Regions from separate parts of the Nocardia sp. Marseille-Q1738 genome, predicted to be linked through region 3. Evidence: riboswitches for the same ligand, from Rfam matches in the RefSeq annotation. Region 3 holds a riboswitch; each other region holds the start of a gene.
The links. A riboswitch is a leader RNA that binds a small molecule or an ion and turns the genes downstream of it on or off. The one in region 3 is predicted to bind S-adenosylmethionine.
Positions count from the first base shown of each region.

Region 1: another riboswitch for S-adenosylmethionine. It lies ahead of ACWPXK_RS27900 (amino acid ABC transporter permease); the one in region 3 lies ahead of ACWPXK_RS04530 (aminotransferase class V-fold PLP-dependent enzyme).
Region 2: another riboswitch for S-adenosylmethionine. It lies ahead of ACWPXK_RS13180 (rhodanese-like domain-containing protein); the one in region 3 lies ahead of ACWPXK_RS04530 (aminotransferase class V-fold PLP-dependent enzyme).

Region 1 covers NZ_CBDIMS010000009.1:255,046-265,165, reverse strand. Annotated here, with positions in the region: gene ACWPXK_RS27925 (ABC transporter substrate-binding protein) at 1-376, opposite strand, end outside; gene ACWPXK_RS27920 (LLM class flavin-dependent oxidoreductase) at 373-1,485, opposite strand; gene ACWPXK_RS27915 (GNAT family N-acetyltransferase) at 1,482-2,003, opposite strand; gene ACWPXK_RS27910 (ABC transporter substrate-binding protein) at 2,008-2,967, opposite strand; gene ACWPXK_RS27905 (amino acid ABC transporter ATP-binding protein) at 2,982-3,749, opposite strand; gene ACWPXK_RS27900 (amino acid ABC transporter permease) at 3,746-4,648, opposite strand; SAM riboswitch class I at 4,728-4,821, opposite strand; gene ACWPXK_RS27895 (hypothetical protein) at 5,203-5,904, shown strand; gene ACWPXK_RS27890 (glycosyltransferase) at 6,127-7,293, opposite strand; gene ACWPXK_RS27885 (LppM family (lipo)protein) at 7,329-8,108, opposite strand; gene ACWPXK_RS27880 (carotenoid biosynthesis protein) at 8,296-9,060, opposite strand; gene ACWPXK_RS27875 (phytoene desaturase family protein) at 9,366-10,120, opposite strand, start outside.
Region 2 covers NZ_CBDIMS010000002.1:1,023,388-1,033,507, reverse strand. Annotated here, with positions in the region: gene yczR (MocR-like transcription factor YczR) at 1-128, shown strand, start outside; gene ACWPXK_RS13205 (CaiB/BaiF CoA transferase family protein) at 463-1,560, opposite strand; gene ACWPXK_RS13200 (peptidoglycan DD-metalloendopeptidase family protein) at 1,672-2,799, opposite strand; gene ACWPXK_RS13195 (hypothetical protein) at 3,120-3,407, opposite strand; gene ACWPXK_RS13190 (alpha/beta fold hydrolase) at 3,559-4,362, shown strand; gene ACWPXK_RS13185 (O-succinylhomoserine sulfhydrylase) at 4,417-5,631, opposite strand; gene ACWPXK_RS13180 (rhodanese-like domain-containing protein) at 5,829-6,245, opposite strand; SAM riboswitch class IV at 6,260-6,376, opposite strand; gene ACWPXK_RS13175 (Rv0361 family membrane protein) at 6,440-6,889, opposite strand; gene ACWPXK_RS13170 (FAD-dependent oxidoreductase) at 7,273-8,736, shown strand; gene ACWPXK_RS13165 (amidohydrolase family protein) at 8,831-9,706, shown strand; gene ACWPXK_RS13160 (DUF456 domain-containing protein) at 9,766-10,120, opposite strand, start outside.
Region 3 covers NZ_CBDIMS010000001.1:1,003,693-1,013,812, reverse strand. Annotated here, with positions in the region: gene ACWPXK_RS04545 (flavin reductase family protein) at 1-146, shown strand, start outside; gene ACWPXK_RS04540 (helix-turn-helix domain-containing protein) at 159-302, opposite strand; gene ACWPXK_RS04535 (Uma2 family endonuclease) at 327-926, opposite strand; gene ACWPXK_RS04530 (aminotransferase class V-fold PLP-dependent enzyme) at 993-2,309, opposite strand; SAM riboswitch class IV at 2,357-2,470, opposite strand; gene ACWPXK_RS04525 (Pls/PosA family non-ribosomal peptide synthetase) at 3,121-7,035, shown strand; gene ACWPXK_RS04520 (M1 family metallopeptidase) at 7,035-8,381, shown strand; gene ACWPXK_RS04515 (hypothetical protein) at 8,382-8,570, opposite strand; gene ACWPXK_RS04510 (DUF2752 domain-containing protein) at 8,599-8,985, opposite strand; gene ACWPXK_RS04505 (glyoxalase superfamily protein) at 9,135-9,512, opposite strand; gene ACWPXK_RS04500 (alpha/beta fold hydrolase) at 9,656-10,120, shown strand, end outside.

The sequences.
Region 1 (10,120 bases), on a different contig from region 3:
TATTGCGCACCGAGTCCGCGGTGAGCGGCGTGCCGTCGCTGAAAGTGACGCCGTCGGCCAGGTGGAAGGTGAACACCTTCGCGTCCGGGCTCACCTCCCAGCGTTGTGCCAGCCACGGCTTCAGCTCGCCGGTGGCCGGATCCTGGTCGGTCAGCGAATCGACGATCTGCCGGGCCACGTAGATGGTCTGGTTGGTACCAGCCTGCGCCGGGTCCGAGCAGGTCGGCGCCTGGGACAAGCCGTAGCGCATGGTGCCGCCGGGCTGGGGCGGGCCCGCGTCGCCGGGCGCGGCCGAATCACTGCCGCAGGCGGCCACCGTGGTGGCCGCGGCGAGCGCGCCTGCCAGCGCGAGGATTCGGTGACGGGATCGGTTCACGGGGCAACTCCAGATACTTCGGTGTGGGCGAGCTCCTCGCCCGGTTCGGGATCGGCGTCGGCGATGCCGGTCGCCAACGGCCGGCTGGGAATGCGGCGGCGCAGTTCGGGCGCCACCTCGGCCTGGAACAGCTCCAGGCCGTCCAGGTACTGCCGTTCGGGGCGCCCGTCGCGTTCGGCGGACAGATGGATCACCTCGTGGCCGAGCCGCTCGTGCTGGCGGCCGACCTTGTCGATCACCTGCTCGGGGCTGCCGATCAACGCCGAGCTGCGCGTCACGAAGTCGTCCAGGGTCTCGAACACGACGGGCAGCCCGAGCTTGCGCGCCAAGGCCAGTCGCGCCTGGAAGATCGGCGCGAAAGCCGTCCGCGCCTCCTGCGAGGTGCGGGCCACCTGGAATCCGGCGGTGCCCGCTCCGACGAGCGCGTCGGCTGGGTCGTTGCCGTAGAACGCCCAGCGCTCCCGGTAGTGGCGCACCAGCTCGGCGTAGGGCTCGATCGGATTGGTGACGTTCGCCGAGAACAGCGGATCACCGTGGCGCGCGGCCAGTTCCACCGACTCGCGGCTGGTCGCGCTGCCGTGCCAGATCCGGATCTTCGGCTGCAACGGCCGCGGCAGCGCCTTGGCCTCGCGTAGCGGCGGACGGAACCGACCGGACCAGGTGACGCTGTCGCTGTCCCACAGTGCCCGCAGCAGCTCGTAGCCTTCGCGATTGCGATCCCACTGGTCGTCGGGGGTGACGTGGAACAGCTGCGCCTGCGCGGCGCCGTTGCCCTTGCCGATGATCAGCTCCAGCCGGCCGCCGGCGAGGTTGTCCAGCGTCGAGTAGTCCTCGAAGGCGCGCACCGGGTCGAGCAGGCTCAGCGTGGTCACCGCGGTGAACAGCGTGATCCGCGAGGTCACGGCGGCCAGATGGGCGAGGAGCACCGGCGGCGCGGCGGACAGGAACGGGTCCTCGTGCCGCTCGCCGACGGCGAACCCGTCGTAGCCCAGCTCTTCGGCCAGTCGCGCCTGGCCGACGACATCACGCAGGCGCTCGCGGGTACCGGGCAGGCGGCCGGTCCGTGGGTCCGGTACCCGGGTGACGAGGGTGAACAGCAGGAACTTCATGCGGTCGCTCCGAAACTGGCGGCGGGCAGGTGTTTTTCGAACGGGTGCGGCCCGATCTGTTCCGCGGGCAGGTCCGGGTCGTAGAGCGGGAGGTAGCCCGCCGCGAGGTAGAGACCGACGGCTTCGGGCTGGCGCGGTCCGGTGGTCAGGTAGACGCGCCGGTAGCCGCGGCGGGTGATCTCGGCCTCCAGCTGGTCGAGCACGAACCGCCCGAGCCCCTGCCTGCGGTGCTCGCGGGAGGTCCAGATCCGTTTCAGCTCCGCGGTCCGCGCGTCGAAGCGCTGAAACGCGCCGCCCGCCACCGCCTCCCCGTCCCGGGTGACGACCAGCAGGGCGCCGTGCGGCGGCGCGAACGCCGTGGCCGGGTGCTCGCGCAGCGAGGCGTGCACTTCGCCGGGCGTACCGCCGTAGCGGCTGCTGTATTCGAGCGCGAGTTCGGCCAGCAGGGGTGCGGCCAGCGGGTCGTCCTGGGCCACCCGGTGTACGCGCAGTGTCGCGGTCGAAAGCTGCTTGGTCACCGGCTCACCGCTTCTTCGGCAGGCCGGGCGGGTTGATCCGCGACTCGGCGACCGTCTCGCTGTGCAACCCCCAGCGGTCGATCACCTGCTGGTAGGTGCCGTGCTCGATGGCGTGGGCCAGCGCGTGCTGCACCGCCCTGATCAGGCCGTTGTCCTTCTTGGTGAGCACCGCGATCTCGCCTTGCAGCGCCTCGCCCGCGCCGGAGAAGGTGCCCACGATCTTGGTCTGCTTCGCGGTGGCCGCGTGGTAGATCGCGGTCGGGTTGGGGCCGAGATAGCCGTCCAACCGCTGCGAGGCCAGCGCCAGGTAGTAGTCGGTGGTCTGCTGGAAGTAGGCGATGTCGATCGGCGGAAGGCCCTCGGCCCGGTTCTGCTCGTTCCACTTGACCAGCAACTGTTCCTGGTTGGTGCCGCTGCCCACGCCGATCCGCTTGCCCGCCAAGCTGGTACGGCCGGAGTACTCCAGCGTGCTCTGGATCGGCACCTCCAGAGCGACGTTGTCCTTGCGGTAGGTCGCGAAGTCGTACTTCTCCTTGCGCTCCTCCGTGACGGTCACGTTGGAGACGAACGCGTCCACCTCGCCCGAGTCCACCCGCACGAAGTTCTGCGACCAATCCGCCACCTGCGCGTCGAGTCGCAGGCCGAGGATGTCGGCGATCAGCGAGGCGAAGTCGACTTCGGAGCCGACCACGGTCTTGTCGTCGGTGGCGTAGAACCGCAGCGGCGGCGCGGCGCCGGCCGCGCCGGTCACGATCAGCGTGCCGCGATCGCGGATCGCCTGCGGCACTTCCGCGGCGATGGCGTCGACCTTCGCGGCCCGGACGCGACCGGGCTGGGCGGGGGACAGATCGAAGGTGATCGACCCTGCGGGCTGCGCGGCGGAATCCGCCTCGGGTTCGGTGCAGCCGGTCGCCAGCAGCACGACCGCGGTCGCGGCGGCGGTGACCAGGGTGGAAAGCTTCATCGGATACCTGTTCATCAGCGGACTCGGGAAAGGAAGGCGCGGGTGCGCGGGTGTTCGGGCTGGACGAGGACCACCGAGGGCGGGCCCTGCTCGACGATGACGCCCTCGTCGAGGAACACCACGGTGTCGGCGACTTCACGAGCGAAACCGATTTCGTGCGTGACGATCACGAGGGCGGTGCCGCCGTGCGCGAGGTCGCGGATCACGTCGAGCACCTCGCCGACCAGCTCCGGGTCCAGCGCGGAGGTCGGCTCGTCGAACAGGATCACGCGCGGCCGCAGCGCCAGCGCCCTGGCGATGGCCACGCGTTGCTGCTGCCCGCCGGACAGCCTTCGTGGATAGGCATCGGCGAGCTGTCCGATGCCGACGCGCTCGAGCAGGTCCATGGCCTCCCGCTCGACTTCGGCGCGGTCACGTCGCTGCGCGGAAAGCGGCGCGAGCGTCACGTTGCCGAGCACCGTCAGGTGCGGGAACAGATTGAACTGCTGGAAGACGAATCCGATCCGGGAGCGCTGCTCGCGCACCTCCCGATCCGGCAGCGCGTGCAGCCGGTTGCGGCGCAGGCGGTATCCGATCAGCTCGCCGTCGATACGCACGGTGCCCGCGTCCAGCGATTCCAGGTGATTCACCACGCGCAGCAGGGTCGACTTACCGGAGCCGGACGGGCCGATCACCGCGACGACCTCGCCGGAGCGCACGGTCAGATCGATGCCGCGCAGAACCTGATGCATGCCATAGGATTTCCGGACGCCGCGAACCTCGACGGCGGGCGTGACGGTCATCGGGTCGCTCCGCGCGGTGCGGCGGAGCCGATCTCGGCGACTTCCCGCAGCTTCCGCCACGTGCGCTGGAGCGGCGTCGGCGGCGGGGTGCGGTGCGCGCCTTTGGCGTAGTGGCGCTCGATGTAGTACTGCGCCACCGAGAGCACGGTGGTGAGCACGATGTACCAGACCGTCGCGACCATCAGCAGCGGCACCACTCGCCCGTTGCGCCCGTAGATCACCTGGACCTGGTAGAACAGCTCCGCGATCGCCATCACCGACACGATCGAGGTGCCCTTGAACAGGCTGATCACCTCGTTGGTCGCGTTCGGCAGGATCGAGCGCATCGCCTGCGGGACCACCACGGTGCGGAACTGCCGCAGCCGGGGGATCCCCAGCGCGGCGGCGGCTTCCAGCTGGCCCGCGTCTACCGAGATGAATCCGGCGCGAATGATTTCGGCGGAATACGCCGCCTGGTGCAGAGCCAGGCCGATCACGGCGGCGGTGAAGCCGCTGATCACGCCGTTCACCTCGAAGGTGAACAGCGCCGGGCCGAACGGGATGCCCACCGAGAGCGTCTGGTACAGGTAGGCGATGTTGAACCAGAACAGCAGCTGCACGATCAACGGGATGGAACGGAACGCCCAGATGTAGACCCACGAGATCACCCGCAGCACCGGATTGTTCGACAGCCGGGCGACCGCGAGCGCGGTACCGAGCAGGAACCCCAGCGCGGTGCCCCACACGGTGAGCTCCAAGGTCACCCGCAATGCCGCCAGCACCGATTTCGCCGTGATGTACCGCGCGAACGTCGGCCAGTCCCAGCCGGGATTGGTGGCGAGGCCGTGCGCGAACTGGGCCAGCAGGATCAGGGCGACAGCACTGACCACCCATCGCCAGGGATGGCGGGTCTTGGCCACGGTGGGCGTTTCACCCCCGCGAGCGAGGGCGGGTGTGCTGCGCTCACGCCATGGCGGGTCGTCGATGATCACTTCGGTTCCTCCATCGGTCCCGGCGGAAGCACCCGCACCCGGTGACCGGGGGGTTGCTGCGACGTCGACGAGCCAGGTCTCTCGGTCGCTCTGGATGGTTGGTGCCGGCCCCCGTCAGCCGATGTCGGGGTCGAGCCGAATCATGATGCCCAGCAAGCGAACCCCTGGACAAGAGAAGTAATCACCGTGAGCGGAGATCTTGTAGCGCCCGGATTCATCGGATATTTGTAGTAGCCAGGCGTGCGCTGCCGGATCGATCCGGCAGCGGTTGGCGTCGCGTCATCGCCGGACGGGTGCGTGGCGCCGAACAGTGGCGGCCCGGTGCAGCATACGGCTCGCCCGCCGGGTCGAATCAGCGCCGTCGATCCGATCCGGGCAAACTGGACTGCTCCGAAATTGCTGTTCGCAATATCGGCTGTTGACTGCGTTTGCCGGAGTACTGTGCCCCTCGATCGTTCCGCCGATGAGGAGGTTTCGTGATCATGTTGCGCCGTCTGACCATGTTGTCCGTTGTCGCGACCGGCTCGGTCGCTCTCGCGCTCGCGGGACCGGGCGCCGCGCTCGCGGCCCCGGACGTCCCGGCTCCCGCATTCTCCGACCACACCACGCAGACCGCCGCGCCCGGTGACCTGTGGGGCATCTACAATTCCGCGGTCAACGCGCTCCGCACGCTCGGCATCGAGCCGTTCCTGTATCCGGCCGCGGCGGCGTTGTGCCTCGACAACACGACCCTCGGCCTTGCGCCCGCGGTGGCCGGCTCCATTCCGGGTCCGTGGCCGAAGAACACCGTGCAGATTCCCGGCCTCGACCTCAACGCCGTCAAGGCGGGGCAGGCCATGTTCACCTTCGTGCCCTACGGGCTCGGGGCGGACGGTTCGAACACCGCGGGCATGCAGGTCGCCTGGGTCAACCTGAACACCGGGCGCAGCGGCACGGCCAGCATGGGGCCGCTGTCGGAGGTCGCCCGCGCGATGATCCCCGCCGCCGTTCCGCCGGAGCTGCGGCCCGCCGCGGAGCAGGCGATCCGGGACTTCCTCTTCGCGTCGCTTCCGATGGGCGGCGTGCGCGCGGTCCCGGTGGACACCGGCCGTGGCACCGTGCTCGCCGCGGTGTTCGGCACGGTCCAGAACGGCGCCAAGTCCTGCCACTTCCTGCCGACGGTCGGAATAACCACCGTGCCATGACATTCGGTCGGCAACCCTCGCGCTGACCATGGCGTCGGTCGCCGGGGCACGGTCGTCAGGGAGCGTCAGCGAGCGAACAGATGGATACAGCCGAGCTCTCGCTCGTGCCGGAGCTGAGCGTCAGGGAGGCGCGGCATGAGCGAGCGTCGGCGAGTGAGCCGATAACATAGCGTGCACTCGCGCACGACGGAGTCGAGCGCCAGTAAGACGCAGTCGTGAGCGCTATTCCAGAGGGCGACCTTTCCAGCGCACCGTGCCCCGGCGGCGGGCACGGTGCGAACGCGCCCACAGCAGCAGGTACGCGCCCACCGACAGCGGATGTGTCAGGGCGGCAAGGACATCCGTGTACCGGAGCGGTCCCCCGGTTTCCGTCGAGCGGGCCAGCAGCCGGCCCGCGACGGCGGCGAGATAGCCGAGCAGGCCGCTCCGCCGGACCGGGCCGCTGCCGAGCACGGCGGCGGCGGGCGGCAGCCAATAGACAAGGGCAGCAAGCGCTCCCACCGCGGCCCCGCCCGTTATCGTGCCGTCGTAGGCCGACCAGAGCCAGCGGGTGTAGCCCGCGTCCAGCTCGCTCGCGCCGCGGTACATCCTGGTTCGCGCGAGCGGCCCCGCCGCCGCCAAAGCCGTGAAGTGACCGGCCCGGCGCAGCGTGCGTGCGATCTCGAGGTCCTCGGTGACGCTCCCGGCCACCGCGGCGTGGCCACCCACCGCGCGGTACGCGGCGTTGTCGAACACGAGGAATTGGCCGCAGGCCACCGCCGTGGACGGGCGCAGGCTCCGATCGGCGGCGTTGATCGGCAGCGTCGAGGCCCACGACCAGCACAGCAGGGGCTGCACCACTGCCTCGGCCGCCGACCCGGCCAGCTGGTGCGGCCACGGCGAGACCAACGCGACGCCACCTGTGCGCAGAGCGCCCACCGCCGCCGCGAGAGCCGTCGGGGCCAAGCGCACATCGGCGTCCAGGAAGACCAGCACCGGCGTCGCCACACCCTCGGCCAGCCGCACGCAGGCCGCCGCCTTGCCGGTCCAGCCGGGGTCGGGGTCGGACTCGGTGCGCAGCAAGCTGAATCGGGGATCGCCATCGATCGCCGCGCGTGCGGCGGCGGAGGTGTCGTCGGTGGACCCGTCGTCGAGGATGCGCACCGCCAACCGCGGAACGCCCAGCTGGGCGCGCAGATCGGCGATCAGATCAGGTAGCCGGTCCGCCTCGTCGCGCGCCGGGACGCAGACGGTGACCGGTTCGATCACCGTGGTCGGCGTGTTCGCCAGCCGCGGCACGGTGAACCGGTTGTATAGCGCGACACCGGCGCCCAGCACCGCAAGCGCCGTGGCGCAGGTGGGCAGGATGGAGTTCGCGCGCAACGTTTTCGGCCTATCGGCACTCACCATGGGCGCCACGCTATCCCGGCGCACCGACCGTCCGCTCAGCGATTCTGCGTTACCGAGCGCCACCAGCGGTTCAGGGAGAACCCTTCCGGCGCGCCGGGCGGGGCGGGGTTGCGGTCCAGGTACGCCAAGGCGGCGATGATGGCGGCCACCGCGAGGGTGATGCCGCCGACGATGCCGGCCCAGCCCGCGAACGAGCGTGTATTCGGGTCGGCGTAGCTGACCTCGGCCCGGAGCGTGGAGACGTCGCCGGGCGGCAGCTTCCAGGAGACGACGTTGTCGCCCTCGCGGCTGCCATTGGTCTTCGCGACCCGGGCCGGGAACGCGATGGTGAACTGCACGTCGGAGCCGTGCGGCGGAACGGATTTCAGGTCGACCCGGCCGGTCAGGCTGACCAGGTCGCCGGTGCGCTGGAACTGCAACTGGAACATGCCCTGGGTCTGCTCGGACAGCTGCCCCAGCTGTTGCACCTCGCCGAACGACAAGTCCTCGAAGAACACCTGGCTGCCCGAGTATCCGTCTTGCGCGTACGGCTCCACCCGCACCTTCGCCGCCAGCGATTCGGGCGCCTTGAGCTGCGGACCCTTGTCGTCGGAGCCGGTGGGCACCACGGCGGCGACGATCCGTCCGGACACCCGGTCGTTGGACGACAGGCCCATCGACACCTGCACCCGCAGGCAACTCGCGAGCACCGGGACCAGCAACGCCGCCAGCAGGACGGCCGCCGCGACCCGCACGCCGCGGCGTGGGCGGCCGCGTTGCGGGCGATCCGGGGCATCGGGCATCGTGGTGACGGGACTCGGCTGCACGGGTGACATCGTGCCAGGCCATCGGTCCGGAATGAAACGCGCCAGTCGGGACGCGCGTCGGCCGGACAGTGGCCCGAGGACGGGCGTGTGTCGCCGCAAGCCGTGCTCCGTCCGGCCCGGCGTTCTGCTTGCTCGCTCGGCGGCGCTGCGGTCATGGGCGGGGATCCACCTGCCGCAGCGAGCGGGCCGGGCCTGGTCAGCGCCGCGCGCGAGTCGAGACGGCCAGCAGGGGCACGCCGAGCACACCCATCCCGACCAGGCCGTAACCCGCGGACGACGGCAGGCCGAGGAACGCGGCATGGGCCAGCGCCGACCCCAGCCAGGTCCACAGGAACAGCGCGACCGGCACGGCGAGCTCGCCCGCGCGGCCGCTGGGCCGCCGCGACGGAACAGGATCGGGCGCCGCGTGTTCCCAGACCGCCAGCAATGCCGCCATCACGAGCGCGACACCGAACCAACCCAGATAGTTCGTGTACGGAATCTGCGTCAGCCCGGGCAGGCCGGAGCCGGTGTCGCACCAGGTCCACTGCCCGTCGGCGACCATCTGCGGATCCAGGAACAGATCCCAGCCCACCGCGCCGATCGCGGTCAGCGCGATCCGCGACGACGTGCGTCGCGACACCATCCCGGCCACCACCCACACCGGATACATCCCGCCGGTCCAGGCCAGCGCGACGATCAACGGCACGTCCAGCAGCGCGGGACCGAGCCGATCGGCCGCGTAGGCGTAGCAGCCGAACGGCACGCCCGTCGCCGTGCCGATCACCTCGGCCAGCAGCCCGATGCCGGAGACGAGCGCCAGAAAGCCGAGGGCATACCGGATTCCCCTGGTCGCGGTCGCATGCGCCAGCGCGGCACCGGCGGAAAGCAGCACGACCACGGCGGTGATCCGGTCGCGCGCGCCGCCCACGGTGAGCGGATAACCGATCTGGGCGACAACCGTCAGCGCGACTAGGAACACCGGTAGGAGAAACCGCCCGGAGCGGAACCAGCCTGCGGGATGCTCGGCGGTTTGTGCGGGGCGTTCGTGTGTCGGTTCGGTCCGGCCTGCCGCTGCGTGCGGTGGGTCATCCTGGTGCGTCGCCCGAACCGTGGACGTCGGCAGCGATGGTGTGAGGTGTTCGTGTGTCGGTTCGGTCCGGCCTGCCGCTGCGTGCGGTGGGTCATCCTGGTGCGTCATCGCCGAACCACCGCGGACGTCGGCGTCGATGGTGCGGGGGTGTTCGCGCGTCGCTGCGGTGTGGTGCGGCGAGTCGCCCGAGCCGGTCATCGCCCGAACCACCGCGGACGCCGGTGCCGGCGCAGGTCGCGCAGCGCGAGCCGGGCGGCGGTGCGGCCGCTCGCCCCGGAGACGCCGCCACCGGGATGAGTGGACGCGCCGGTCAGATACAGTCCCGGCGCGCCGGGCACCCGCTGCCGGGACAGTTCCGGCAGCGGACGCCACAGCATCATCTGGTCCAGTGACATCTCCACGTGCATGACGTTGCCGCCGACGAGCCCGAGTTCGCGCTCCAGGTCCACCGGCGTCTGCACGTGCCTGCGCAGCACCGCGTCGGCGAAACCGGGTGCGTAGGAATCGACTTCGGCGATGATCCGATCGCCCTCCCGCTCCGCGAGCGCGGCCCAGTCGCGGCCGTCCGCCAGCCGGTACGGATGCCACTGCGCCCACAGCGACAGCTGGTGCTCGCCCGGCGGCGCGATGGTCGGATCCAGCGCGGTGAAGCTCATCGCCAGCACCACCGGCCGTGGTGGCAGCTCCCCCGCCAGCGCCGCGCCATGCGCGCGGCGCAGGTGCGCTCGATCGGACACCAGGAATTGCAGGCCGTGAGCGGAGTCCTCGATCGGGCTGCCCGGGTAGCGCGGCAGCGCCTCGGCGGCGACCCGCACCACCATCCCGATACCGGGACCGACCCGGATGCGCCGCCGCCAGTCGTCCAGCCGGGCTGCGTCGAACCCGCCGTCGCGCAGCAGATCCAGCGTGGTGAGCACGTGGGTGCCCGCGATCACGATGTCGGCGCGCA
Region 2 (10,120 bases), on a different contig from region 3:
GTTTCCTGCGGTTGCCGTTCACCCACCGGGAATCCGACTTGCGGTTGGCGGTCAAGGCGATCGCGTCCGCCTACGAGGCGCTTACGCCGCGCGCCGCCGATCCGTTGACGCCGCTGACCTGCTACTGAACGGATTTCGCCTGGCTCGGCGAGATGCGCGGATCACCCATCCACGCCCCGACCGGGGGAGGGCCTCCGCCGGCGGTACTTCCCTTTCCGGGCGCCGCCGCGCACGACGGGCCGGCCACCCCTCGGGGCTGGCCCTCGTCGTGCTCGGCGGCGCTCGGAAGGTCGCAGGGCGTCGAGGCCTCCAGATGCGAGCGTGCGGTCAAGGAGCGGACCGGATGGCGCCGGAGTGAATTCAGCTGCGCTCGAAAGCCACCTGCTCGCGGACAGTATTGCAGGCGCAGTGCCATACTGTCGAACCGGTTGGTTTGTTGCAAGGTTGAACTATCCGCGATGCTCAGTCGGCCCAGACCGATTCGATGGGCGTGGCCGTGGTCGGCGGCGGGGTGGGGACCCCGTTCGGAGTGCGTGAGAAGCGCGGCGCCGGGGCGTGCTGGGTGATGTTATCCAGCTCGAGAAGTGAGCCGCGGGCCGCGATGTGCTCGTTGGTCGTCGCCTCCTCGAAGGTGAGCACAGGCGAGACGCACGCGTCGGTGCCGATGAAGATCTCCGCCCACTCCTCGCGCGTCTTGGTCCGGAAGCGCTCGGCGAAGAGCTTTTTCAGCGTGTCCTGACCCGCCGGATCGAGCTGGAACGGCAGTCCTTCCTGGTCGATCTCCAGCCCGGCGAGCAGTTGCGCGTAGAACTGCGGTTCGATCGCGCCGACCGCCATGTATTTGCCGTCGGAGGTCTCGTAGGTGTCGTAGAACGACATCCCCGTGTCGAGCAGGTTCACCCCGCGCTCGTCGGACCATGCACCGACGCCGCGCATGCCCCAGATCATGTGCGAAAGGGCAAGCGCGCCATCGACCATGGCCGCGTCGATCACCTGTCCCTTGCCGGAATTCTGCCGCTCGACCAGCGCGGCCAGGACGCCGAACACCAGGAACATCGAGCCGCCGCCGAAGTCGCCCACCATGTTCAGCGGCGGGACCGGACGTTCGCCCTTACGGCCGATGGCGTGCAGCACGCCGGTGATGGAGATGTAGTTGATGTCGTGCCCGGCGCGGTCGGCCAGCGGTCCCTGCTGGCCCCAGCCGGTCATCCGGCCGTAGACCAGGCGCGGGTTGCGGGCGAGCGCGTCGTCCGGGCCCAAGCCCATCCGCTCGGTGACGCCGGGCCGGAAGCCTTCGATAAGCACGTCCGCTTTCTCGACCAGCCGGAGCACCTTCTCGATGTCCGCCGGGTCCTTGAGGTCGGCCTCGACAATGGTCCGGCCGCGCAGCTGCGGCCGGTCGAACCCGCCAGGGAGCTGACCCGGGCGCTGCACCCGCACCACGTCGGCGCCGAGATCGGCGAGCAGCAGCGCCGCGTGCGGACCGGGGCCGATACCGGCCAACTCGATGACCTTGATGCCCGCGAGCGGGCCCTGCCCGGCGGTGGATGAAGAGCTCACGCCATACCTCGGTTCGTCGTTGATCCAGCGCACCCGCACCGGTGCGTCCTCACGGAGGCCACCGGGAGGGTGTATTGACAGTATGACAATAACGCTGGAAGGACGAGACCGTCACACTCGGACGCCCTGCGACGCCAGGTAGGCGACAGGCTCGATGGAGCGGCCGTTGCGACGCACTTCGTAGTGCAGGTGGGGACCCGTGGAGTTGCCGGTGGACCCGACGGCGCCGATCGCGGTCCCTGCGGGAATTCGATCGCCGGCCTTGACCCGGATGCTGCCCGGGGTCTGGTGGGCGTAGATGGTCTCGGTGCCGTCGGCGGATCGGATTCGCACCTGGTAGCCGTAGCCATCGCCGTAGTTGCCCGCCTTGACGACCGTGCCGCCGGTGGCGGCGTAGATGGGCGTGCCCGCGGGAGCGGCCATATCGAGTCCGCCGTGATGCTTGCCGCCCCGGGGGCCGAAGTGCGAGCTGATTCGGTATTTCCCCGGATCGAGAGGCGATCGGGGCCGGCCGCTACCGGGGAACGCGCTGCCGAGCTGTGTCCGTTTTCCGGCAAGGGCATTGAGGTATTGGGCGGTGAGCCGATTGACCGCCGCGGCGGTTTCGGTCGCGTTGGCCTGACCGCCGCGGACGATGGTTTGCGCCTTTCGCAATGCCTCCGTGAGTATTTGGTGCGCTTTCCGCTGGCCTTCTTTGGTGTACGCGGCGGGACCGAGCTCGGCCAGTTGCACGTTGACGTCGCGCAGCAGCCGGATCACCGCTTTCCGGTCGGCCTTGTTCGACCCGGCAAGGCCGGAGACGTAGCGCGCGAGTTCGTTGTCGAGGGTGTTGAACGCTCTCGCCGCGTTCTTCTGGAACAAGGCCCGCGCCTTGATCGCGGTCGCTCCCGCGCCTGAGCCGCCGATTCCCCCAAGCTGCGATCCCAGACTGTTGGTGCCCGATGCGGCGCCGTCGCTGCCGTACAGGGCTGCCAAGGTTTTCAAGGCTTTCATCGCCTCTTGTGCTTCCGGCGTCAGCCCGGCCGCACCGGGTTCGGCGGCTGTGGGTGCCGAACCACCTGATCCCGCACCTGATCCGCCGCCTGCGAGGCCGGCCAGCGCCGACGCCAGCATCGGCAATGCCATCATGGCCGCGGGCGCGAGGCTCGCGATGATCTCCGGATCGATCCCGGGTGGTGGCGGCTCCTCGGTCGCCGCGGGTGTGCCGGACGGTGCCGCGGTGCCCTGCGGTGGTGCCACGACACCACCGGGTGATGGCGCGGCGCCGTTGGATACCGATGCCACGGTGGAAGGCGGCGGCTGCACCCCGTTGGGTGCGGCGGCGGTTGTGCTCAGGGAGGAAACGGCTTGTGCGCGTGGGCCCGACGCCGGCGTCCCGGTGGGACCACCGGGCGCATTTCGTGCCAGGTCGGTGAGAATACGCGCCGCCTGGGCGGCGATGTCGGGCTGCTTCCGATCGGCCGTCGACGTCGAAGGCCCGTGCGCGCCTGGCTCGTTCTCGGCGCGGCCGCTCTCGCCTAACCCTTCGCCATCCGAGAGCTGTGCCACCTCCCCGCTAGTCATGACCACCTCCGCCTGCCCAGAGCCCCATTCGACACGCCTCCCGCCCAGCGCTGGTGCCGAGATAAATTGTGGCCCTGTGTCATAGCGGTTCGGTCCTCATCGCTGGGAATGGCGAGATCGACTACGGACTCGACGCCGAACAGCACGTGGCCCGGCTCGAACGCCGCGCAATCCAGGCCCGCGAACAGCATCGGCCACAGCGAGGCCATCCGATGGTTCCTGCGCCAGGTCATGACCTCGTCTCGGGTCAGCTCGACCTCGGGGAGATGCCGCCGAACGGTCATGGCGCCCGGACCAGACCGGGCGTGCCGTCGTCGCTCCGACAACGGGCTGCCTTGCGCTGCAACGTCTGTGCAACCCCTCCGCACGATCTTGGCCGCGCCCGGCCGGCACGTCATCGTGTGAGCACCACTTGTCCTGAGCTGGAGGTTGTCGATGCCCTACCTGGAATTGCCGGATGGCGTGCCGATGTACTACGAGGATCACGGCGCCGGTCGTCCCGTCGTGCTCATTCATGGCTGGACGATGAACACCACCTTCTGGGCGCAGAATGTGCCCGCGCTGGCAGAAGGGAATCGGGTCATCAATGTCGACCTGCGCGGGCACGGTGCCTCCGGCAAGACCGAGGACGGTCACACCCTCGCGCAGTACGCACGGGACATCCGCAGTCTGCTGGACCATCTCGGGCTCGACGACGTCGCCCTCGTGGGCTGGTCGATGGGCGCCGCGGTGATTCTCGCCTACGTCGAGCAGTTCGGGTGTGAGAAGCTGCGATCGGTGACATTCGTCGATCAGTCACCGCGTTTCCTCGACGGGGAGGGGTGGGACTTCCCGCTCCAAGGTGGCTACAGCCAGACCGACCTCGCGGTGTTCGTGCAGGCGGTGCGGCACGCCCGCCCGTTGGTGATCAAGCCGTTCATCGCCGCCTGCTTCGCGGAAGAGCCGTCCGACGAGGTGATCGATGCGGTGTACGCGGAGACGACGAAGATGCCGACCTCGGCGGCATGCGCCATCTGGTACGACATGGCCTTCGCCGACTTCCGGCCGGTCCTGCCCCAGGTCACCGTGCCGACGCTGCTGATCTACGGAGCGCAGAGCAAGATCTTCCCCGGTCCACTCGATGTATGGATCGCCGCGCGGGTGCCGAACGCGAAGGTGGTCCGCTTCGAGCGCAGCGGGCACGTGCCGTTCTCCGAGGAACCCGAGGGCTTCAACAAAGTCCTCGCCGATTTCCTGTGAGACATCTCGCGAGGTAGACGCTGGGCCCCTCTCCCGTACCGGCTCACCGGCCGGTCAGGAGAGGGCTTGGTCCAGGTCGTCCAAGAGGTCTTCCACGTCTTCGAGGCCAACCGAGACGCGGACGACACCGTCGGACAGGCCGATGGTGGCGCGGCCTTCGGGGCCCATGGCGCGGTGGGTGGTGGTGGCGGGGTGGGTGATCAGGGTCTTGGCGTCGCCGAGGTTGTTGGAGATGTCGATGACGCGCAACCGGTTCAGCACCTCGAAAGCGCGCTTTTTCGCCTCGTTCTCGGGGGCGTTCAGCTCGAAGGTGACCACGGTGCCGCCCCCGCTCATCTGACCGGTGGCCAGCGCGTACTGCGGATGCGACTCCAAGAACGGGTATTTCACCCAGCTGACCGCCTTGTTGCCCTCCAGGAAGCGGGCGATCCGCAGTGCGGACTCGGCCGAATGGCGCACCCGCAGCGGCATCGTCTCCAGCCCCTTGAGCAAGGTCCACGCGTTGAACGGGCTCAGCGCCGGACCGGTGTGGCGCATCAGCGTTTTCACCGGGCCGTCGATGTAATCCTTCGCGCCGAGAATCGCGCCGCCGAGCACCCGGCCCTGCCCGTCGATGTGCTTGGTGCCGGAGTACACCACCACGTCGGCGCCGAGCTCGAAGCCGCGTTGCAACAGGGGCGTGGCGAAGACATTGTCCAGCACCACTTTCGCGCCTGCGGTATGGGCCAGCTCGGTCACCCGGCGCACGTCCACCAGCGTCTGCATCGGATTGGCGGGCGTCTCGAAGAACACCGCCTTGGTCGGCACCGACAGTGCCTGCTCCCACTGGTCGAGATCTTCGCCGTCCACGAAGACGGTCTCCACGCCCCAGCGCGGCAGGATCTCGTTGCACACCACGAAGCAGGAGCCGAACAGACTGCGCGCGGCGACCAGCCGGTCACCGGCGCCGAGCAGCGCTCCCAGCGCGGTGAACACGGCCGACATGCCGCTCGCGGTGGCGAAGCACGCTTCGGCGCCGTCGATCAGCCGCATCCGCTCCTCGAACATGGCGACCGTCGGGTTGCCGTAGCGGGAGTAGACGAAATGCTCCACCTCGCCGGTGAACGCGGCCTCGGCGGCTTCCGCGCTCTCGTAGACGAAGCCGGAGGTCAGGTAGAGCGCCTCGGCGGTTTCCTCGAAACCGGAGCGCCGCAGTCCGCCCCGCACACCGAGCGTCGCGGGGCCGACGCCCTCGGGCAGCGGCTTGTCGAACGCGCCGCCGGTGATCACGACTGCCGCCTATCGGCAGAGTTCCGAGGGCACGCCAGACCCCCGCTCATGACTGCCGCCCATCGGTAGAGCCCCGAGGGCACGCGAGACACCTCGCTCATGACTGCCGCCCATCGGTAGAGCCCCGAGGGCACGCCAGACCCCCGCTCATGACTGCCGCCCATCGGTAGAGCCCCGAGGGCACGCCAGGCCCCCGCTCATGACTGCCGCCAAGGCAGCCCGAGGGCACGCCAGCCGGAGCCGCCGCGGTGCCCGAACTCATCGAGCGGACCTTCGAAGCCTTCGAGCACGTTGTAGGAGGTGCGGTAACCCGCCGATGTGGCGGCGATCGCCGCGCCGACCGAACGCTGGCCGGAGCGACACAAGAACACCACCGGTGCTTCGGGGTCGTGGTCGGCGAGCGCCTGCCGCAGCTGCTCGACGAACGTCTCGTTGCGCGCGCCGGTGGAGTCGACCCACTCGATCAGCACGGTCGGCCGATCGATCGGGCTCGTGTCGGGTACGCCGACGAACTTCCATTCGGCTTCGGTCCGCACGTCCACGAGGACTGCTTCGGGGTTGTCGCGCAACAGTTCCCATGCCTGCTGCGGGGTGATGTCACCGGCGTAACTCATCTACTCCTCCTGCGAATCCGCACTTGCCGCGCCCAGGACCGGAGCACGGCCAGGTCGTCACCCGGAGCACCCCACCGCGGAGGAGGGTTGCCGACCAGTAATGCCGGGGCTTGACACTGGTTCTCATGACCTTCGACTGAGATTGCACCGACCCGGGTCACCGTGTCAAACGGCGGTTCACACTGCGGGAACGCTCAGGTGCAGACCAGCCACTTGTCGCCGGATCTGGTGAGATTCCACGTCTTGGTCGTCTCCGTGCCGTCCGCCTTCGTGGTCACGGTCGCCTTGCCTTTGTCGCCGTCCACCATCGGGTTGTCGATTTTCCTGAGCTCGACGGACTTTCCGGCGCCGGACTGTCCGGCCAGCGGTGAGCGGGCGGCGTCGAAGCCCTCGCATCCGGTGCCGGGCGCAGGCACGGTGCCGGTGCGGTTGGCGCCTTCGACGAAGTTGCGGATGGCCGCGGAGATGCGGTCGGAATCTGTGACATTTTTCTCAGCGGGCGACAGCACCCCGCCGAGCACGATCGCGATGAGCACGATCACCGCGACCACCGCGGCCGCGATGAACGGCACCATGGAGCGCTTGTCGGTTTGATCGACGCGGATGATGTCGTCGTCTCCCGCGGTCGGCTGCTGCTCGGTCATGGCTCGATGATCCCTGGTCGGCGCGGGTATCCAGCGCCCGGCCCCGGGGCAGGGGCGCTGGCGGCGTCCGTCGGCGAGCAGGGGGCCGCTATAGGTCGCGCGGGAGCGGGTACGCGCGGATCGAGATGTTCGATGACATCCACCGACTGCACGCACCGGATCTGGGTGGCATCGACGGTCCCGATAGAATCGCGGGACGGCAGCCTGCTGTCATAGCGAATCGGCAGCTCATCGCCGCGGCGAACGGAGCACCGTGCAGCCACGAGCCGGCAACGCCAACGTCGGCGTCCGCACCGGACGGGTGCGACCGAGCCGGTGCGTCAACTTAGCCTAAGCTAAGCCAGACGTCATTATTGTTTCGACCATAAGGGTGCGCGTAAGAGATGACCGAACAGAGTGCAGTATCGGATGGCGGTGTTCGCGAGCCCTCCGTGGTGACGCAGGCTTCCTCCTCCGGGCTTGACGCGCACACCGCGAAGACCCGCCCGCTCCGCATCGCGATCGTGGGCGCCGGACCGGCCGGGATCTACGCCGCCGACGCGTTGATGAAGTCCGATGCCGACGTGAGTATCGACCTGTTCGAGCGCATGCCCGCGCCGTTCGGGCTGATCCGCTACGGCGTCGCGCCCGACCACCCGCGGATCAAGGGCATCATCACCGCCCTGCACAAGGTGCTGGACAAGCCGCAGGTGCGGCTGCTGGGCAACATCGACTACGGCACCGACATCACCCTCGATGACCTGCGCGCCTTCTACGACGCGGTGATCTTCTCCACCGGCGCCAACGCCGACCGCGCCCTGCCCATCCCCGGCATCGACCTCGACGGCTCCTACGGCGCGGCGGACTTCGTGTCCTGGTACGACGGGCACCCCGACGTGCCGCGCAGCTGGCCGCTGGACGCGGAGAAGGTCGCCGTCCTCGGCGTCGGCAACGTCGCCCTGGACGTGGCCCGCGTGCTGGCCAAGACCGGCGACGAGCTGCTGCCCACGGAGATCCCGCCGAACGTCTACCAGGGGTTGAAGGCCAACAAGGCGGTCGAGGTGCACGTCTTCGGCCGCCGCGGTCCCGCCCAGGCCAAGTTCACCCCGCTGGAGCTGCGCGAACTCGACCACTCGCCGACCATCGAGGTCATCGTCGACCCCGAGGACATCGACTACGACGAAGGCTCCGAAGCCGCGCGCAGGCATTCCAAGCAGGTCGACATGGTCGCCAACACCCTCGAGCAGTGGGCCATCCGCGATGCAGGCAACCGGCCGCACAAGCTGTTCCTGCACTTCTTCGAGTCCCCCGCCGAGGTGCTCGGCGAGAACGGCAAGGTCGTCGGCCTGCGCACCGAACGCACCCAGCTCGACGGCACCGGAAACGTCAAGGGGACCGGCGTGTTCAAGGACTGGGAAGTGCAGGCGGTATACCGTGCCGTGGGCTACCTGTCGCAGAACATCAGCAACCTGCCCTTCGACGACCAGGCCGGCACCGTGCCCAACGAAGCGGGCCGGGTGATCGTCGACGAGAACGCCGACGGCGCCGCTCGCTACATGCCCGCCACCTACGTGACCGGCTGGATCAAACGAGGCCCGGTCGGCCTGATCGGCCACACCAAGGGCGACGCCAACGAAACCATCGCCTGCCTGCTGGACGACGCCCCCGGCTTCACCCCCGCCGAGCGGCCCGAACTCGAAGCCGTCACCGAGTTCCTCGAAGGCAAGGGCATCCCGTTCACCACCTGGGCAGGCTGGTACCGCCTCGACGCCCACGAGCGTTCCCTGGGCGAACCCGAAGGCCGCGAACGCGTCAAGGTCGTCGAACGCGAGGACATGCTGCGCGCCAGCGAACCGCACAAGGTCTGATCACCTCGCGGCAACCGGCTCCGGTGCCGCGGCAGCACCCCCAGTGCTGGTCGTTGTGGCAGCGGAAAATCCGACACTGAGGCATTCTGTACAAGTGTTCGATGCCCACCTGCACATCTTCGACCCGCGGTTCCCGCTGGCCGAAAACGAGGGCTACCTGCCCGAGCCGTTCACCATCGCGGACTACCGCAAGCGCATGTCGCGGTTCGACATCAGCGGTGGCGCTGTGGTCAGCGGATCGTTCCAGGGCACGGATCAGAGCTACCTGAAGGCCGCCCTCGCCGAACTCGGCGAGGGCTGGGTCGGCGTCACCCGCCTCGACCTGGACGCCACCGACGAGGAGATCATCGAGCTGGACCGCATCGGCGTGCGCGCGCTGCGGTTCAACCTCAAACGCGCGGCCGCCGACATCACCGAGATGACGCTGCAAGCGCTGCGCGCGCACGAATTGGCCGGCTGGCACGTCGAGGTCTACATCGACGGCACGATGCTCGCCTCGCTGCAACCCGTCATCTCGAAGCTGCCCGCGCTCTCGGTCGACCATCTCGGGATGTCCGAGGAGGGTCTGCCGTTCCTGCTCGATCTCGTCGATCGCGGGGCGCGGGTCAAGGCAACCGGTTTCGGCCGGGTCGCCATGAACGTCGCCGACACGCTGCGCCGCATCCACGCGGTGAACCCCGAAGCGCTCATGTTCGGCACCGATCTGCCCGGCACCCGGGCGGGACGCCCGTTCGAGGACTCGGATGTCGACCTGATCTGTGACGTGGTGGGCACCGACATGTACGCGGTGCTCGAGGACAACGCGCGCGCGTTCTACCGGCTTCCCGCTCGCGAGCGGACCGTCACCACCGATCCGGCCCCGACCCTGCCGCTGTTTCGCCCGGAACCGCCGACGCTCCGGCTGCGCCGCGACGAATTGCCCGGCAGCCGAGCCGGAGACACGATTCCGTTCCCCGCCATCGACCGTTGACGCTCATGCCTGCGCCTCGCTGGCGCTCGGCTCCGGCATGCGCGATGTGTTGATGATTCTCAGGCGGCGATCGCGCCGACGATCCAGACGCCGGTGGCCAGCAGCGCGCCGAAGAGCTCGATGAGGATGGACAGGCCGACACCCTTCAGCGCCTGAACCGTTGCCCGCCATGCCTGTTGGTTGACGCGCAGCCGGTGGAGTTCCGAGAGATACACGCCGAGAACGAAACCGACGAACAGGCCGACGACCGGAATCACGAAGAATCCGACGATGCCGACGATCGCGCCCAGGAAGATCGCGCGATTGGACACCCCCGCTTCCTTCATCTTGCGTCCCGGCCAGGTGTATTTGACGACCCCCGACAGCGCCAGCAGCAACGTGCTGATCGCGAAGACGGTCCACGCCGTAGCTCCA
Region 3 (10,120 bases):
TGCACCAGCTCATCCCCATCGGCGACCACACCTTCGTCGTCGGCCTGGTCACCCGGGTCCACGACAACACCGACGAAGAACCCGCCGCGGCCCCGCTCCTGTACTACAACGGCCGCTATTACCGCCCGACCCCGCTGGGCGACTGAACGAATGAGCGGCTACGCCACCCGCGGCCGCACCTGCACGACCAACTCGGCGTCGAGCGCTCGGGCCAGCCGCTCCAAGACGGGCAAGCTCGGCACCGTTCCGCCCGCCTCGAATCTCGCGACAGCGGACTGGGTCATACCAGCGGCGTCGGCCAGCCTTACTGGACCTCGGGCGACAACTCAGGCGCCATCCAAGGCGGCGAATTCGACATCGACCGGAAAGGGATCGGTCAACCGGAGCACCTCCTGGTGGGTCTGCACCAAGCGGTAGCTGCGGCTCGCCCAGTCGAGGCGGTACTCCTGGATGATCTTCACCGTGCGATCGGCCGCCAAGTGCACGATCAGATAGATCGGGATCCCCTCGTTCGCGTACTCCGCACACTTGTCGACGGTGTCGGTGTACTCCGATCCCGGCGAGACGACCTCCACCACCAGAAGTACGTCCGCGGTCGTCAGTTTCCGATCGCCGTCGATGCACCGGTACAGCGCGACATCCGGGCGGCGAAAAGAAAAACCAGGGCTCGCTGGACGGCTTCGGACGTAGTGCATCTCGAAATCGGTTACCACGCCGGTGCACGGCTCATCGGGGCTCGCCTGCTCCAGAGCGTTCGCCAGCCGACGGGCCACGTTGTTGTGTTGGAACGTTCCGCTGCGGCACACGATCACGTGGCCGTCGACCACCTCGATCTGCCGCTGGACGTCTTCCGGAAGCGCGTCGTAGTCGTCCTCCGTGATGAGGAGAGCGCCCGGGTCGGTGGCCCAGACGGGCAGCATGCTCATAGGTCCACCTCGAGGTCGGGTTGCCGGATACGCCGATAGTATCCGGCAGCGCTGCCGGACCGCGCTTCAGCCGACCAGGCAGGGGCCGCGCCGGTGGGGCGGTGGAGGTGAAGGGCGGGTTTCGGGGGTGGGGTTCCACAGACCGTTGGTGGCGGCGTAATCCCACGTGGGGCCGGTGGTCACGAGGGTGGACACCGCGTCGATCAGGCGGTCCACGTCGGCGGAGGTGGTACCGAGGCCGATGCTGGCGCGCAGGGCCCCGTCCAGACCGAGGCGGGCGAGCAGCGGGTGGGCGCAGAAACGTCCGTCGCGCACGCCGATGCCGTGTTCGGCGGAGAGATAGGCGGCGACATGACCGGGAGCGAATCCGTCGAGCGCGAAGGCGACGATACCGACCGAGTCGGGGCTATCGGACCAGATGCGCAGCAGGCGCACGCCCGGAATCGCGGCGAGGCCGTCGCGGAGCCGGTCGGCGAGCCGCTTTTCGTGGGCGGCAAGGGTTTCGGCATCGATGGCACAGAGCGCGTCACAAGCGGCGGCCAGTGCGGCGGCGCCGAGCACGTTCGGCGACCCGGCCTCGTGCCGCTGCGGAGCGGGCGCCCACTCGGTCTCGGTGGTGCTCACCTCACGAACCGCCCCGCCGCCGGACAGATAGGGCTGCGCCGCGTCGAGCCAATCGCGCTTGCCCACCAGCACACCCGCGCCGAAGGGCGCGTACAGCTTGTGGCCGGAGAAGGCCAGATAGTCGATTCCGATGTCGCGCAGGCTGATCCGGCGGTGCGGCGCCAGCTGGGCGGCGTCGACCAGGATCCGGGCGCCGCACTGGTGCGCGATGGTGGCCAGCCGCTCCAGCGGAAGCACCTCGCCGGTGACGTTCGACGCGCCGGTTACCGCGAGCAACGCGGCGGGCTTGCTGCACAGCTCGGCCACCAGCCTGCCGACGGTCTCCTCGACGGTATCGGCCGCCTGCACGACGCGGCGGCCGCGCCTGGTCCACGGCAGGAAGTTGGCATGGTGCTCGATATCGAGCACCACCGTGTCGCCGGGCACGCAGGACGCGAGCAGGTTCAGCGAGTCGGTGGTATTGCGGGTGAACACCACCACCTGATCGTCGGCGGCGTCGAGGAACTTGGCCACCGATCCACGGGCGGCCTCGTAGCACTCGGTGGAGATCCGCGAGGCGTACCCCGCGCCGCGGTGCACGCTGGCGTAGAACGGCAGCAGCCGCTGCACGCGGTCGGTGACCTCCACCAACGCCGGCGCACTCGCCGCGTAGTCGAAGTTGGCGTAGGACGCCGTTCCGCCCTGCACGAGCGGCACCAGCAGTTCGTCGCCGGAGACCCGGGCGAGTGCGGCACAGGTGTTGTCGACAGCAGTAGTCATCACGTGAATCCCGTCGGCTAAGGGACCCGCGATCGATTGATCCGCCGAGTCCGCGCTTGCCGCGCCCGGTTGGGCGTCGGCCGGGTCGTCACCCGGAGCACCCCACCGCGGAGGAGGGTTGCCGGCCAGCAAGCCGGGGCTTAGCGCTGGCACTCATGACCTGACCCGAGATTGGCAGAAGCGGCCCGGCGCTGTCAACCGCGCGCCAACCCGAGCCGACACATCCCGATCGGGACATGACCACAGACGCGAGTCATTGCAAGCACACTCGCGAGCCGCACGAACACCCCGACCAAGTCCTGCGAGCGCCGTTCGTAATCGAACTCACATCCACCGAATCGCAGTTGCCCCGAATACATCACGCCTCATCCACGGCAAAGCCACAACTGAACAAATGCAGCAAACACACAGCAGCGCCCCGAACCTGAATAAATCGGCGCTCGCCTCTCAGATAACCACAGCGGACCGAACTTTTTCCGGCAGCAAAACCAAGCGTTATCTGTTCGCAGCCGGTCGCCCCCCGATTCGCGATCTCTCAGCGAGAGAGTTGGCTCCGACGCCCACTCCTTCTCCAGCTACCAGCAAGCAGCCGAACCTGAGCGCGGTTGCCGCCGACACGACCACACCGGCCACCGCCGTTCTCGAGCGAAGCGAGACGAGCATTCCCCGTTCGAGCAGCGCGGCAGGCGCCGAGGAAACAAACCCAGTACCGTGGACAGCTGGCCAATCGTGGCATTTGCCCTTTGGTAACCCAACTATGGCGCGACAACGGAAAGTACGAGGCAGGTCGATGGGAGGTTCGCTGAGCACCATGCTCCGAACGGAGGTCGACGCGCCGGTGCGCCCGTTGTCGCGGGGCGACCATGCGCCACAGGCCAGGACGCTGGTCGACATCCTGACCGCTACGGCACTCACGCATCCCGACGCGCCGGCCATCGATGACGGCCAGGTGGTGCTGTCCTATCTCGAACTGGTCGTCGAGGTCGAGAAGACCATGGCGCGCCTCGCCACGGCGGGCGTGCATCCCGGTCACCGGGTCGGAGTGCGCATGCCCTCCGGCACGCGCGGGCTCTACGTCACCATCCTCGCGATCCTCTACAGCGGCGCCGCCTACGTGCCGGTCGACGCCGACGACCCGGACGAGCGCGCCCAGCTCGTCTTCGGCGAAGCCCAGGTCACCGCGATCGTCACCGCCGAAGGCATCGAGACGACGGCCGCCGGTATCCGCGCCGCGGAGCAGCACGAGGGCGCGGGCACCTGGTCGGCGCTTCCCAGCCCCGACGACGACGCCTGGATCATCTTCACCTCCGGGTCGACCGGAACCCCGAAAGGCGTTGCCGTCACCCACCGCAGCGCCGCGGCGTTCGTCGACGCCGAAGCCGACCTGTTCCTCCCCGACGCCCCGATCGGCCCCGGCGACCGGGTTCTCGCCGGTCTCTCGGTCGCCTTCGACGCCTCCTGCGAGGAGATGTGGCTGGCCTGGCGCAACGGCGCCTGCCTGGTGCCCGCCCCGCGTGACCTGGTGCGCACCGGCGCCGACCTGGGACCCTGGCTGGTGCGGCGGGAGATCAGCATCGTCTCGACAGTGCCGACCTTGGCGGCGACCTGGCCGGTCGAGGCGCTGGAGGCGGTGCGCCTGCTGATCTTCGGCGGCGAGGCCGTCCCACCGGAGCTCGCCGAACGCCTTGCCGGAGACGGTGATTCGACTCGCGAGGTATGGAACACCTACGGGCCCACCGAGGCCACGGTCGTCGCCTGCGCCGCACTGCTGAACGGCCAGTGGCCGATCCGCATCGGGCTCCCGCTCAACGGTTGGGATCTCGTCGTGGTGGACCAGGCGGGAAATCCGGTGGCCGAGGGCGAATCCGGCGAATTGGTGATCGGTGGTGTCGGCCTGGCGCGCTATCTCGACCCGGTCAAGGACGCGGAGAAGTACGCGCCGCTACCCTCGGTCGGCTGGGATCGCGCCTACCGCAGCGGCGACCTGGTCCGTAACGACAGCGCGGGCCTGGTCTTCCTCGGCCGCGCCGACGATCAGATCAAGCTCGGCGGTCGCCGCATCGAACTCGGCGAGATCGACAACGCGCTCCAGCATCTTCCCGGTATCACCGGCGCCGCCGCCGCGATCCGAACCACCAAGGCGGGCAACAAGTTACTGGTCGGCTACCTTACCGGGCCGGGATCGGACTTCGACGCCAAGGCCGCGCGAGCCATTCTCACCGAACAACTTCCGGCCCCGCTGGTCCCCCGGCTCGCGGTGGTCGACGAGCTACCGACGCGCACCTCCGGCAAGGTGGATCGCGACGCGCTGCCATGGCCGCTGCCTGGCGCCGCCGAGGACGACGACGACAACGACCTGACCGGCACGGCGCAATGGGTTGCCGGACTATGGGATTCGATTCTCGGTGGAGAAGTCGGCGATCTCGACGCCGACTTCTTCGATCTGGGCGGCGGCTCACTCGCGGCCGCACAGCTGGTCGCCGCCTTGCGCGAACGCTATCCGCAGATCGCCGTCGCCGATCTCTACGACCATCCACGCCTCGGCGCCCTGGTCGACCTGCTGGAACAGACCACGCCCGCGGTCGCCGTCGCCGAACGGGCGGTGCGTCCGACGCCGCCGGCCGCGCAGGCGGTGCAGGTGCTCGCCACTATCCCGTTGACCACACTCACCGGCCTGCAGTGGCTCACCTGGCTGGCGATCGTCGGCAATATCGCGGCTTGGTCCGGCTCGCTGCCGTGGCTGCCGCAGCTGTCCTGGTGGTGGACGCTGGCCGCGTTCGCACTGTTCATCTCGCCGCCCGGCCGCATGGCGATCTGCGTGGCGGGCGCACGGCTGCTGTTGCGCGGCGTCCGGCCGGGCCGCTATCCGCGCGGCGGCTCGGTGCACCTTCGCCTGTGGGCGGCAGTCCGCCTGTCCGAGGCCAGCGGTGCCGAGAGCCTCGCTGGCGCACCGTGGATGGTGCCGTTCGCTCGGGCGCTCGGCGCGAAGATCGGCAAGGGCGTCGACCTGCACACCCTGCCGCCGGTGACCGGCATGCTCGAACTCGGCGACGGGTGCAGCGTCGAGCCGGAGGTCGACCTGTCCGGTTACTGGATCGACGGCGACGTGGTGCATCTTGGCCCGATCACCATCGGCCCCGGCGCGGTGGTCGGCTCGCGCTCGATCCTCCTGCCCGGCACGAAGATCGGCAAGAACGCCGAGGTGGCGCCGGGCTCCGCGGTGTCGGGCAAGGTGAAGGCCGAACAGGAGTGGGCGGGTTCACCCGCGGTGAAAGTCGGCAAGGCGCAGCATCGCTGGCCGGCGCATACGCCCGACCGGGCCCGGCGCTGGGTCGGCGTCTTCGGCGTCACGTCGATGGCGTTGGCCGCCATGCCGATTCTCGGCCTCGGCGCAGGCGGTGCGTTCCTCGCTTGGTTCGTCCGCGATACCCGCACGCTCGGCGCAGGCGTCGTCCGCGCCTTCGCGGTCCTTCCCGTCGCGACCCTGCTCAGCCTCGGCGTATACGCGGCGGCCACCATCGTCGCGGTCCGGCTGCTCAGTATCGGCCTGACCGAGGGCTACCACCCGGTGCGCAGTCGCGTCGGCTGGCAGGCGTGGGCCACCGAGCGGCTGCTCGATTCCGCACGGACCTTCCTGTTCCCGCTGTACGCGAGCCTGCTCACGCCGATGTGGCTGCGCTTGCTCGGCGCGAAGATCGGCAAGAGCGTCGAGGTGTCCACGGTGCTGCTGCTGCCGAAGTTCACCACCGTCGCCGACGGCGCCTTCCTGGCCGACGACACCATGATCGCGAGTTACGAACTCGGCGGCGGCTGGCTGCACATCGGCGAGGCCAAGGTCGGCAAGCGCGCATTTCTCGGTAACTCCGGGATGACCGCCCCCGGCCGCCGCGTCCCCAAGAACGGCCTGGTCGCGGTGCTGTCGGCGGCGCCGTCCAAGGCGAAGGCCGGCTCGTCCTGGCTGGGCAGCCCGCCGGTCCGGCTGCGCCGCACGGCGGAGAGCACCGATACCGCACGGACCTTCGACCCGTCCGCCCGCCTGCGCATCGCCCGCGCCATCGTCGAAACCTGTCGGCTCTTCCCAGTACTGGTGACTTTCGCCATCGGACTCGGCGTGCTGTGCGCTCTGGCCTGGCTCGCGCAAACGTTCGGCCACCTGGCCGCCGGTCTGCTCAGCGGGCTGGTGCTGCTGACGGCCGGTGCTGTCGCGGGCGCGAGCGCGGTGGCCGCCAAATGGTTGCTGGTAGGGCGGATCGGCGCCGAGGAGCACCCGCTGTGGAGTTCGTTCGTGTGGCGCAACGAGGTCTCCGACACCTTCGTGGAAACGGTTGCCGCGCCGTGGTTCGCCCGCGCGGCGACCGGTACGCCCGTACTGAATCTGTGGCTTCGCGGGCTCGGCGCGACCATCGGCCGCGGGGTATGGTGCGAGTCCTATTGGCTACCGGAGGCGGACCTGGTGACTCTCGGCGACGGCGCGACCGTCGAACGCGGCTGCGTGGTGCAGACCCATCTGTTCCACGATCGGATCATGGCCATGGACAGCGTCACCCTCGGCGCGGGCGCCACCCTCGGACCGCACTGCGTCGCGCTCCCCGCTTCGGCTATCGGCGACGGCGCGACCATCGGCCCGGCCTCGCTGGTCATGCGCGGCGACACCGTGCCGGCATCGTCGCGCTGGTGGGGCAACCCGATCGCACCCTGGTTCACGGGCGACCCCGGAGCGAGCTGATGGCGGGCAAGTTCTACGAAGCCCCCATCGATGAGTACCTACCGCAGAACGGCAATCGCGGGTACCGGGTCTCACGATACGAACTGGAGCTGGCCTACCGGGTCGCAGGCAACCGGCTCACCGGACGCGCCACGATCACCGCGGTGACCACCGCCGTTCGCCCGCGGTTCGCGCTCGACCTCGCCCAGGCGCTCACCGTCTCGAAGGTGTTCGTCAACGGAACCAAGGCCACGAAATTCGCCCATCAGCACGGCAAATTGGTGATCACTCCGCAGCAGCGGATTCCGGCGGGCGGCGTGCTGTCGGTGGTGGTGCACTACGGCGGTATCCCGAAGCCGGTGCGCGGACCGTGGGGCGAGGTCGGCTGGGAGGAGCTCACCGAGGGCGCACTCGTGGCCAGCCAGCCCAATGGCGCGGCGTCCTGGTTCCCTTGTGACGACCATCCGAGTTCCAAAGCGACCTACCAGATTTCGATCACCACCGATTCGCCGTACTACGCGCTGGCCAACGGCACCCTGCTGCGCAAGCAGACCAAGGCCAGCCAGACCACCTGGGTCTACGAGCAGTCCGAGCCGATGTCGAGCTACCTGGCGACCATCCAGATCGGCCACTACCGCAAACATCGCATCGGTTCCTCCCAGGCCCCGGTGCCGATGCAGGCCGTCCTTCCGCCCCGGCTGCGCGCCAACTTCGACCACGACTTCGCCCGGCAGCCGAAGATGCTCGAGGTCTTCACCGAGAAGTTCGGCCCCTACCCGTTCGAGTGCTACACGGTGGTCGTCACCGACGACGAGCTGGAGATCCCGATCGAGGCGCAGGGCATCTCCATCTTCGGCGCCAACCACTGCGACGGCCGCCGCGGCGCCGAGCGGCTGGTCGCACATGAGCTGGCCCATCAGTGGTTCGGCAACAGCCTGACCATCCAGCAGTGGCGCGACATCTGGCTACACGAAGGCTTCGCCTGCTACGCGGAATGGATCTGGTCGGAAGCGGCGGGCGGGCCAACGGCCGACCAGCTGGCGCGCGCTGCGCGGCACAATCTGTCCCGCCAGCCGCAGGACATCATCGTCGGCGACCCGGGACCGCGACGCATGTTCGACGACCGCGTCTACAAACGCGGTGCGCTGACTTTGCACGCGCTGCGCTTGGAGCTCGGCGACTCGACGTTCTTCAACCTGCTGCGCGAGTGGACGATCCGCTACCGCCACTCCTCGGTGACCACAGAGGAATTCACCGATCTCGCGGGGCATTACAGCCTGGTGCCGCTGCGCCCGCTGTGGGACAGCTGGCTGCTCGCCGAACCGCTACCCCAGCTGCCGCCGCACGGCGGCGCGTCGATCGCCTGATCAGAACACCAGGTAGCGCGCGGCGAGCTCTTCGACGAGCGGATCGTCCTCCGCGACGTTTTCCAGCGCGTCGAGATCGGTTTCCACGGCGATCTGCCGTGGATCGTCGTGCTCGGTGTCGAGGGGGCCGTCCTCGGCGAGCTGGCGCAGCAACTTCTCCCGCACCCTTGTCTTCAGCGAATCATTCATATTTGGAACTTGCCTCCACGCCTGGCGGCTACACCGGTGTGAGCAGGGTCCCCCACGGCGTATTGCGCAGCACGGTGTAGACCGCCAGCAATCCGAAAAATGTCCACATGGTGGTCCGGCTGATCGACGGCAGACGCATCGTCTGACCGCGCCAAGCCCGGATGGTCCAGTCCGTCACCCACACCGCGAACGCGAGCACCAAGGGAATCGCGAGCAGATTGCTGTGCAAGGCGTCGACGATCTGGCCATCGGTGAGGTTGTGCACGGCGCGCATCCCGCCGCAGCCGGGGCAATACCAACCGGTCAGCGCATAGACCGGGCAGGTGCCGTAGGAGCCTTCGACATGGGGGTCGCGCAGGTGCAACAGCACGCCGACACCCACGCCGACGCCCGCCACCAGCAGCGGCAGTCCCACTCCGCGCCAACGGGTCCTCGGCTCGGTCTCCGTCCTCCGCCCGGCCTCCGCGGTTGTCCCGGATCCGTCCGCGCTTGTCGCGGGTCCGGAGTCAGTGCGCGCGATGTCCACAGCATCAACCGTAGCCGTGTTTGTTGTGCGCCGACGAACTATTCCGGCTGGGCGAAACGCAGCACGTTGCCGGATGGGTCGACCAGCTCGAACCCCGGTCCACCCGGACCGTCCTCGGGGCTGCCGGGCACGGAGTAGCCGTAGTTCTTGCCCGCCAACTCCGCCTGCCAGGCGAATACGTCGTCCACCGCGATCCATACGACGCTGCCGGGCGTGCCGTCGCCGTGATGCTCGCTGAGATGAATCGTCGCTCCGGCCCGGGAGATCTGCGCGTAGAGCGGGAACTCAGCGCCGAAACGGTGCTCCCAGTCGACGGCGAAACCCAAATAGTCCCGATAGAACTCGAAGGTCCGCGCGACGTCGAACATGCGCAGCACGGGTATCGGCGGTTCGAAGCGGATTTCCTCGTTTACCACGCCATGATTCTCGCACCGGGCTCCGACAAGATCGGGTGCGAAATGATCTTTTGAGCGGACCGAATTCGGGGTACTCCTCGGTACAAGCCAGGAATACCGTCATCGACCGCTAGCACTAGCAAGCATCTTGCTAGCACTGTACGGTGACGGAGGACACAAAGGAGTGCTCGATGCTGGTGAAGTCGATGAGGACGCTGGCGGACGCGCGCAATGGCGCGCTCACAGCCGCTTACCGTGCCGGACTGCGGTCCCGCACCTTCCGGACCGCGTCTCTGAACGCCCCCACCGCCCCCTGTGCGGTCATCCCGGTAACCACCAAGGACGGCGCCCGCCTTCGGGTGCATGCCTACGGTCCGGCCGATGCCGACGTCATCGTCCTCATCCACGGCTGGAGCTGCAGCATCGAGTACTGGAATCCGCAGATCAACGCCTTCGCCGACCGATATCGAGTGGTCTGCTACGACCAGCGCGGCCACGGCGCGAGCGAACTCGGCAAGGCCGCGCCGGGCGCGGAAACGCTGGCCGGCGATCTGGCAGCCGTCCTGTCCGCCACGCTGCGCCCGGGTCGGCGCGCGGTGCTCGTCGGGCACAGCATGGGCGGAATCACC